DNA from 4 places in the Lysinibacillus sp. ACHW1.5 genome. Region 4 is predicted to be linked to each of the others. Evidence: riboswitches for the same ligand, from Rfam matches in the RefSeq annotation. Region 4 holds a riboswitch; each other region holds the start of a gene.
The links. A riboswitch is a leader RNA that binds a small molecule or an ion and turns the genes downstream of it on or off. The one in region 4 is predicted to bind cobalamin.

Region 1 (2,201 bases), 650 kb from region 4:
GCAAGATCTTATTATGAATCGTTTATATATTGCCATTATGAAAAAGGAAACGGCAGAGCAAGCTGTTCACTATGCTAGTGAGGCAATTGAATTACATGGAGGTAATGGCTATATAGAAGACTTTGTAACGCCTCGCTTATTAAGAGATGCGCAAGTATTGACGGTGTGGGAGGGGACGGCTAATATTTTGGCCTTGGAACTCATTCGTTTAGTAGATAAGTTTCATGCCCATGAACTGTTTGTACAGGAGATGGAGGAACGATTAGACAAATTAGCTAACAGTTCATTAGTACAAATTGTTAAAGAACAATTGGCGAATATGTCTGTGAAACTCCAAATTTTTAGCGCTTTAGACGAAGCAACGAAAACTTTTGAAGCAAAAGGTGTGGCGGAAAAAATGGCGCACCTTTATGAAAGTGTCATAGCGGTTGAGTGGGCACATAAATTTGGTGGGAAATATGAAAAACTAGCGGACATTTATTTAGAGCAGACATGGTCATTAAGAGAAATGGGTGCACAAATGAAAACAGTTCAATACTTTTCTGAAATTGTATAATGGCCGGGGAGTCGTCTTGAATGGAGGCGACTTCTTTCATTTTCATGTATAATGAAATCAACTGAATATTATAAAGGTTCTTTACTTAAGTAAAGTGAAAAGGGAAATCGGTGTAATTCCGATGCGGTCCCGCCACTGTAAGTGTGAGTTTTTTCAAATGATGCCACTGAAGATTTCGGGAAGGCTTGAAAAATCGCAAGTAGCACTAGCCAGGAGACCTGCCTTTATAACGACATGACAACCTACGAGGATAGGGTGGTGGATTTTGTATCAGTTTTTTTGGTGCGATTTTGCCCCCTCATCGATCAAAGATGAGGGGTTTTATTTTGATGTAGAATAAAGCGAAATGTCGCACGGATCAACGAAGGAGGATTCACATGAAGAAATTTTGGAAAATAGGATTATCAGCATTTTTAGCAGTAGGCTTGCTAGCTGCTTGTGGGCAGGAAGCAAAAGATAACAAGCCATCTAACGAGCAGCAAACACAGCAAGAAACAGCCCAGGTGGATGAAGCAACATTCCCAATGACGATAACAGATGCCCTTGGTAAGGACATTACACTTGAAGCACCTCCTGAGAAAATTATTTCACTTATTCCGAGTAATACGGAAATCCTTTTTGGACTAGGTTTAAATGATGAAATAGTTGGTGTTACGGACAACGACGATTATCCGCCAGAGGCAGCTGAGAAGGATAAGGTTGGCGGTATGGAATACGATATTGAAAAAATTATTGCTTTAAAACCAGATATCGTTTTTTCACACGAATCTAGCATGTCTCTTTCAGAAGAGGCTATTGCACAGCTTGAATCAGCAGGTTTGAAAGTATTTGTTGTAAAAAATGCACAAGACTTTAATGAAACATATACAACAATTGAGCAACTGGGACGTGCTACAGGGAAATTACCAGAGGCAGAAAAAATTGTCGCGAATATGAAGGCAAAAGTAGAAGAAGTTTTGTCTAAAGTCAAGGATGTTGAACCCAAAAAAGTGTTAGTTGAAGCATCAGATGAGCCAGATATTTATACAGCTGGCAATGGTACATTTATGAACGCGATGCTTGAAATGATTAATGCAGAGAATGTAGCTGTAGATGGCGATAATTGGTATAAAATTGATGCAGAACAAATTATCGCAAAAAATCCAGATGTCATCGTGGTGACATATCATTATGTACCAGATATTTTAACGAAAATACCAAAACGTGCGGGCTTTGATACGATTAATGCCGTAAAAAATAATGCGATTGTGCAGGTAGATGAAAGTACGACAAGTCGTCAAGGGCCACGTTTAGCTGAAGGTCTAGAAGAATTAGCAAAAGCAATCTATCCTGAGGTATTTAAGTGAAAAACATAGCACTAGCCTATACATTAACATGTACGCTTCTTCTTATTAGCATCTGGTGTGGCGTAGCGATAGGCTCGGTTCATATTCCATTAGAAGTATTGTGGAATAAGGCGGTTGATGAAACAGCCGCCAATATCTTTTGGAAAATTCGTTTGCCTCGCGTGTTATTAGCGGGACTAGTAGGCGCATCTCTAGCTATTGCTGGAGCAGCTTTCCAAGGTTTATTAAAAAATCCATTAGCAGATCCATATACACTAGGGGTTTCATCAGGGGCTTCTGTTGGTGCTGTTTTAACGATC
Region 2 (2,201 bases), 890 kb from region 4:
CATCGCTTAGATAGTTGGCATCCACCCACGTGCTGAAGGGAAGTTTATTCACAATGAAATGATTAATCCTTTGTTTAAGATGATTTTCCTTATGAATTATAGGCGATTTCGCTACTAACAAATTAAATGTATCAGTTGGAATATTTGTATTGGCTATGACAAAATGAGCTTCCTCTATAATTTGTCCAGAAACGGCTCGAGTAAATAGTTTCATTTTTTCCTCTAAATTACTCGTTACTAATTGTTGACTTGTTTTCATATTTTTCATCCTTCCACTATTAGAAGTACACTATCTTTCATTATAAAGTCAATGAAAGATAAAAAATACGCAGTTCACCTTTTTTATATCCCCCTATAACTTTATTAGTAGTTTGGAAAATATTATGATATTTGACTTTAGAAAAACACTACTTTAAAATTGATTTTAGTAATCTAATAGGAATGTGGAGTACACTCGATTCCTATGACAACTGAATAGCGTGTAGTAATAGGTGTAAATTGCGTGCAATTTGCTTAAAAGGGAAGTCGGTGTGAATCCGACACTGTCCCGCAACTGTAAATGTGAGCGACTTTTCAGCAACCACTGTCAAATGATGGGAAGGGGAAAAGTGGCGATGACCATGAGTCAGGATACCTGCCTGTTACGAGTACACACCATAAACCTACGAGGAATAGGAGGTGGCATGTTGACAAAACAGAATGCTCTGTTCGTCACAGTACGTCAAACGCCCATAGTAAATGAAAGGGTTCATAATCGAACTCGTTCACACATACTTAGGGTTTGTTTGGCATTGTGTGATGAAAGAAGATAAAATGAAGGATTTCCTCAAAAGTAGGGAGTCCTTTTTGTTTTGAAAATATGTACGCAAAGGGGATGCACGTATGACAAATATTCATGTAACGACAACGTTGGAAACGCCTTATGAAGATCTGAACATTTGTAAGCAACCACGCACAGAAGTTGCCAAGAAAGCGAAAACAAGAATGGTGGTCGAGTCTCTGATCGATCAATTATTAGCAACGAAGCTGATTCGCAATGATCGCTTCTTTGAGCAAATCTTATATAATAAAGAAATTATTTGGATACAAAATGGGGATGTGGACGGTCATCTTTTAGCGAAAGCAGCCATAGCAGATGAACTAAAAACAAAGACGAATAGTTTTATGATGTACATGCCGACCAATCCGATTGTCTATGAGGTCAAAGGAGAAGCGTATCACTTAATTACGCGCATTGATTCTACACGCGCAAAGCCCAACCTCGACCGTCTATCATTGGAGCCCAAGCCTGTTTTAAGTGCCGCTCGTGTCAATGACTTATTATGCTCGATTGTCATGCGCTTTTACGAAACATATTTATATGATTTAGCATCTCATCATGACAAACTCATTGCATTTGTGCAGCAGGAATATGCCCAATTTATTGAAGCGGTGCAAGCGTTAAATGATTATCATTTCAACTGGCATCCACGTGGCAACGGTCACGAGCTTTTACTGCAATTAATTGATCATCTACAACTATTAAAAAGTCAACCTGGTAAGGTACTCATTGATTTTACGAACAAGCATGACTATGTAATAGTTGAACCCGCATATTTGTTGGACAATCCAACAAAGAAAGCTGTCGGTGCACTATAAAAACAAGCCCTCCATTTTTTGGAGGGCTTGTAATATCTTGTTGTAGGGTAGAGATATATTGATGCCCAAGCAAGAAATACCCGCGCTAGAGCGATGGATACCCGTGGAAGCCGAGAAAATACCAGAAGCGCCCACCCTACAGGCAATGCATGGCTGCCTGTGCTTCTTGCCATGGAACCGAATATCCTTTGCCCTTAGCACAAAAGATACTAGAGGAACTATACTCAGGGTCGGCATTTTTATCATAGCCAATCTGTGCAATCACATCCTCTGTATTATGGCACACATCATAGCCATCAAATTGGAGTGTGAGTGCACCTTTCCCATTTGTATAGGCGGCAAAGGTTGTACTGTAGCTCATTAAAGTGGCAACAGGTGCACGACCTGTTAGGATAACATCCGTTTCGGATAAAATCGGGTCATCGAACGTGCCTGCTGCTTGCTGAATATCAGTCATCATACGACCGATAAAGTCGTTTGAAGCTTTCATTTTAAAGCGATAATAGGGTTCAAGTAGAACATTTTGTGCCTGCTCCAGCCCCTGACGCAGGGCACGGAAACTG
Region 3 (2,201 bases), 1.1 Mb from region 4:
CACGTGCTTTCTTACCACTATTTAAAGCAGTTGGTGTTGCAGGCTGATAGGCTTCCATCATTGCTTCGACAGAGCGTTCTGCTAAAGCCGTGTTTCCTTGAGCTAAATACAAAGCAATAATGACAATACGATCCTCATACTTTTCTAAGATCTCTTCCCCATCACGACTTTTCATAGCATAGCTATCGTAAAATTTGCTTGCGCTCATAAAGGATGGAAAGCGGAAATTATAATCATAGGCTTTCTTGTACAGCTTCTTAATAAATTCCATTTCGTACATGTCGATAAAGGCTTTCTCATAGTAGCCCTCATCAACTAAATAGCGGATTTTTTCTTCAATATCTATAAAATAACGCAAACGTACGTTAACATACTCTAAAAAGTAGCGGCGCGTAGCTTCGCGGTCCTTTTCTAACTCCAGTAATCCAGTTGTACTATAACGATTCAGTACGTCATTATTAAGCTTTAAATAGGTTTTCATCTCATTACCCTCGTTTCATAAAACGTTTGTATTGCTTCGTAATCCGTTTGATTACCTCGTAAATCTAATTTCCTTACTAAGGGTACATGATAGGTAGCAGCGATTTTCTCACCAGCAGCACCAAATACATGATGACCGAAGTTACTATTACCACTGGCAACTACTCCTTTACAAAAATCCCTGTTTTTTTCTAAGAAACGTTGTACCTTTGCTGGAATGTCACCTAAACCATCTGTGTAGGTAATTAAGAGATATGGCTTGTTCAATCGCAATTCTTCCGAGAGCTCGATACATTCTGCCTTTAATTTGGATACAACATTTCGGACATTACCTGTACGACTCGCGTAAACAATCATAGGGCAATCAACTCAATTTGAGAAACAATTTCCTGAACATCTCCTATAAAAGTTTCATTCATCTCTAAAACAGGCACACTTAAAAAACCTGCGTCAATAATCGTTTGCTTTGCTTGTTCATCGTGATCGATGTTAACAATTTCAGCTTCAAGTCCTGCACGTTGTAGTTCAGATTTTACCCATAGGCATTTTGGACAAATTGTTTTCGTATAAAGTTTCATAGAAATCCCTCTTTTCATAAAATAAAAAAGCCTATCTCCTCTAGAGAGATAGGCTAAATGGAAACGTTAACATACCAAAAATACTGACGTTCCCATCTCTTAATCCCCGAAGAAATGATAAATTTGTTTTATAAAGGCAGGTCTCCTGGCTTTGCTTCATTCTCTGATTCCCTTCCCATGCCAATGCACAGTGGTTGTAATCATCGTCAGCTTCACAGTTGCGGGGACAGCGTCGGAATTGTACCGAACTTCCCTTTTAAACTACATGTAGTAGTACCTTTGTAAAACGAACACAATATATAGTTGTTGTTCAATATTTTTAAGTGTACCATCCTTCAAATGAAAAGTAAATCATGATTCTAAACTTCTTTATTTTTGGATTATTCAGTATTTTAAATTATGTAGTTCCAAATAGATTACCACTAATCACTTATACCCAAATCAAAAATCTATTTTTAACGATGTACGTGATTTTCTATTAAAATGGATCTTGAATTCTAATTTGTAGTTTTAAGAAATCTTCTATTTTATGTACCATTGAAAATTAGTTGTCTCTATCGTAAGTCCTGAAATAATGATCATTACATTAATAAAGAGCATGCTTTTATCATAACATGCTCTTACCATTCTATCATTGGGATTATAGTCTAACCTTAACCTCAGTCCCGTCCTGAGCTTTGACATCGACTAGCACAAGTCCTTTATAATTTTGTAGTTCCTTGATAATCGGCTTTAGCATTTCTTTGTCGATGAGCGGAAAGGTAAAGTCTATTTTCTTTTTATCGAAGTATGCCTTTGTCCACTTATTGGCTTGTTGCTGTATCCATTTAGAAGTTAAAATGGAGAGGATAATGGTTAGCACAGTATAGGGAACAGGGACGGTAAAGCGAACGTCTTTTGCTTTCACTTTTACATGCATCATTCGTCGCCTCTACTCAATGAAGACTGCAACGGAATCCCCGTTTGCTGATTTTATATCTACAATTTGTCCATCTAGTTCATTTTCAATCGCTTCAAGAAGAAGATTGATGTCGATATCTTTTACGTATTTTTCCGATTGCGGAATACTTGCAGCGATGCTGTGTCCTGCCATCAATACGGCTTTGACAAGTTTAATTGGTAAATTTACCGTGACATTATCAT
Region 4 (2,201 bases):
CATAAATACCATTCAGCCAATGACCAAAAATTAAGTCATTGGCTGTTTTATTGTTTTTATCTTTTTAACAACTGCATTGATTCTTCTAAAGTCACCATGTTTTTCATCATCGAGCAAGCTGCATCTAAAATAGGAAAGGCTAAGGCTGCTCCAGAACCTTCGCCTAAACGCATATTCATGTGCAACATTGGTTCAATGCCTAGTAAGGCAGCGGCAATTTTTGCCCCTGGTTCCTCTGAAGCATGGGAAGGAATGATATAATCGATTACTTTTGGTTCGAGCTTATAAGCAATGAGGGCGGCTATAGTCGAAATAAATCCATCAATGACAACGGGTTTAAGATGGGCAGCTGCGCCAAGAATAATACCTGTCATCGACCCTATCTCTAACCCTCCAACCTTAGCCAGAACATCAATAACATCATTTGGATTAGGCTTATTTAAGGTAATTGCTTTTTCAATAACTGCCGCTTTATAGGCAATGCCTCCTTGGCCTACTCCTGCACCAAACCCCGTTACTTCGATAGGGTTGCATCCCGTCAAAACAGCTAATATCGCAGCACTTGGTGTTGTATTGCCGATGCCCATTTCTCCAGTCCCAAGTACATCAGCACCTTTTATGATTTCCTCAGTGGCCACACGGATTCCTACTTCTATCGATTGAATGGCTTCTTGTTTGGTCATAGCGGGACCTTGTGCCATGTTATCTGTACCATATTTAATTTTATGAATAAGGACACCTGCATCAAGTGGAATATCTCCTTTTACCCCAACATCTACTGTGACCACCTTTGCATTGGTAATGCCAGCAATCGCACAAACGCCTGTACCCCCCTTAGGAAAATTTAATGTTTGAAAGACCGTAACATCTTGTGGATTCGTGGTTACACCTTCCTCGCAAACACCATGATCTGCAGCACAGACAATCATCACTTTTTTGTCGACCATCGGATATAATTGTCCTGTTATACCAGAGAGCTGTACGGCAAGTGATTCTAGTTTACCCAAGCTACCTGGGGGCTTACAAAGCGCATCAATCCGCTTTCTGGCTTGCTCCATACTTTTCATATCAGCCCCCTGAATGTTTTGAATCGTGTCTTGTAATAATTGCATGATTATTTCTCCTCTCGTTCTCATTAAGACAAAATAAAAAGTCTGTAGTTTATTGTCATGACAAATAAACTACAGACTTTTCCATCATCTATATCTTCTAAAGCATGTAGGCAGGTCTCCTGGCTCAAGTTCAACACCTCATAGTACCTTCCCAGCAATTTGCTAGTGGCATACACTATGAAATTCCCTTATACAGTGGCGGGTCCGCTAAAGCTTTTCACTTTATTCCCTATTCTCCCTAGTGGGCACCTATTGCTTTTATGTAATTATGTTAAATCTACTTTACAACTTTTTTAGTGTCAAGAGGAAAAAATTTTTTGAGTGTTAACTTAGTAACACCACCTATTCAAACAATATAGGCTTATCAAGAGCTTGTAACAACTAATGAATCCCTCTCATTCACTTGATGCTTATCAACTTCAAAAATTTTATCTGCTTCACTTATTAAAACAGGGTGATGAGTAACCAATATAACAGTCTTTTGTTTTTCTTTATTTAAATATAAAAGTAATGTTTCTATATTTATTTGATTGTCTTTATCAAGCGCAGAAGTAATCTCGTCAAACAAATAGATATCCGCATCTCTTAGAAGCGATCTTGCTATTGAAAGTCTTTGCTGTTGCCCAGTAGATAATTCAAGCCCGTTATGCCCTATAAGAGTTTCAAATTTATAGTCCAACGTTTCTATATATGAATAAATGTTAACCATTTTACAAATTTGAATTAATTCTTCGTCCGTTGCATTCGGCTTTGCTAATAACAAATTTTCCCTTATTGTCCCTGTCATTATAAAATGCTCTTGCGTTACCAAACATACCCTTTTTCTATAAACATCAATAGGAATATATCTAATATTTTGATTGGATAGAAATATTTCACCCTGATAATTAATGTATAAACCTGATAATATATTCAATAATGTCGATTTACCTGATCCGCTTTCTCCCTTAATCAATACAATTTTCTTCAAAGGTATTTGGAGATTTATATTTTCTAAAACTGGAGATAATGCATTAGTATAGGTAAAGCTTACATTCCGTAATACTATTTTATCTTTTCTAAAATGATGCGAAGAATTTACATAGTCAG

Region 1: it holds a riboswitch for cobalamin, as region 4 does, so the genes downstream of both, L6W14_RS02500 (ABC transporter substrate-binding protein) here and cobT (nicotinate-nucleotide--dimethylbenzimidazole phosphoribosyltransferase) in region 4, are expected to answer to the same signal.
Region 2: it holds a riboswitch for cobalamin, as region 4 does, so the genes downstream of both, L6W14_RS10215 (hypothetical protein) here and cobT (nicotinate-nucleotide--dimethylbenzimidazole phosphoribosyltransferase) in region 4, are expected to answer to the same signal.
Region 3: it holds a riboswitch for cobalamin, as region 4 does, so the genes downstream of both, L6W14_RS11075 (glutaredoxin family protein) here and cobT (nicotinate-nucleotide--dimethylbenzimidazole phosphoribosyltransferase) in region 4, are expected to answer to the same signal.

The regions. Positions count from the first base shown of each region.
Region 1 is NZ_CP091777.1:531,501-533,701, forward strand. It holds gene L6W14_RS02495 (acyl-CoA dehydrogenase family protein) at 1-556, shown strand, start outside; cobalamin riboswitch at 614-797, shown strand; gene L6W14_RS02500 (ABC transporter substrate-binding protein) at 934-1,902, shown strand; gene L6W14_RS02505 (FecCD family ABC transporter permease) at 1,899-2,201, shown strand, end outside.
Region 2 is NZ_CP091777.1:2,075,218-2,077,418, forward strand. It holds gene L6W14_RS10210 (GNAT family N-acetyltransferase) at 1-259, opposite strand, end outside; cobalamin riboswitch at 473-657, shown strand; gene L6W14_RS10215 (hypothetical protein) at 883-1,638, shown strand; gene L6W14_RS10220 (elongation factor G) at 1,775-2,201, opposite strand, start outside.
Region 3 is NZ_CP091777.1:2,248,965-2,251,165, reverse strand. It holds gene nrdE (class 1b ribonucleoside-diphosphate reductase subunit alpha) at 1-481, opposite strand, end outside; gene nrdI (class Ib ribonucleoside-diphosphate reductase assembly flavoprotein NrdI) at 478-837, opposite strand; gene L6W14_RS11075 (glutaredoxin family protein) at 834-1,058, opposite strand; cobalamin riboswitch at 1,176-1,354, opposite strand; gene L6W14_RS11070 (hypothetical protein) at 1,699-1,980, opposite strand; gene L6W14_RS11065 (SHOCT-like domain-containing protein) at 1,990-2,201, opposite strand, start outside.
Region 4 is NZ_CP091777.1:1,182,737-1,184,937, reverse strand. It holds gene L6W14_RS05485 (trimeric intracellular cation channel family protein) at 1-5, shown strand, start outside; gene cobT (nicotinate-nucleotide--dimethylbenzimidazole phosphoribosyltransferase) at 57-1,112, opposite strand; cobalamin riboswitch at 1,204-1,380, opposite strand; gene L6W14_RS05475 (ABC transporter ATP-binding protein) at 1,477-2,201, opposite strand, start outside.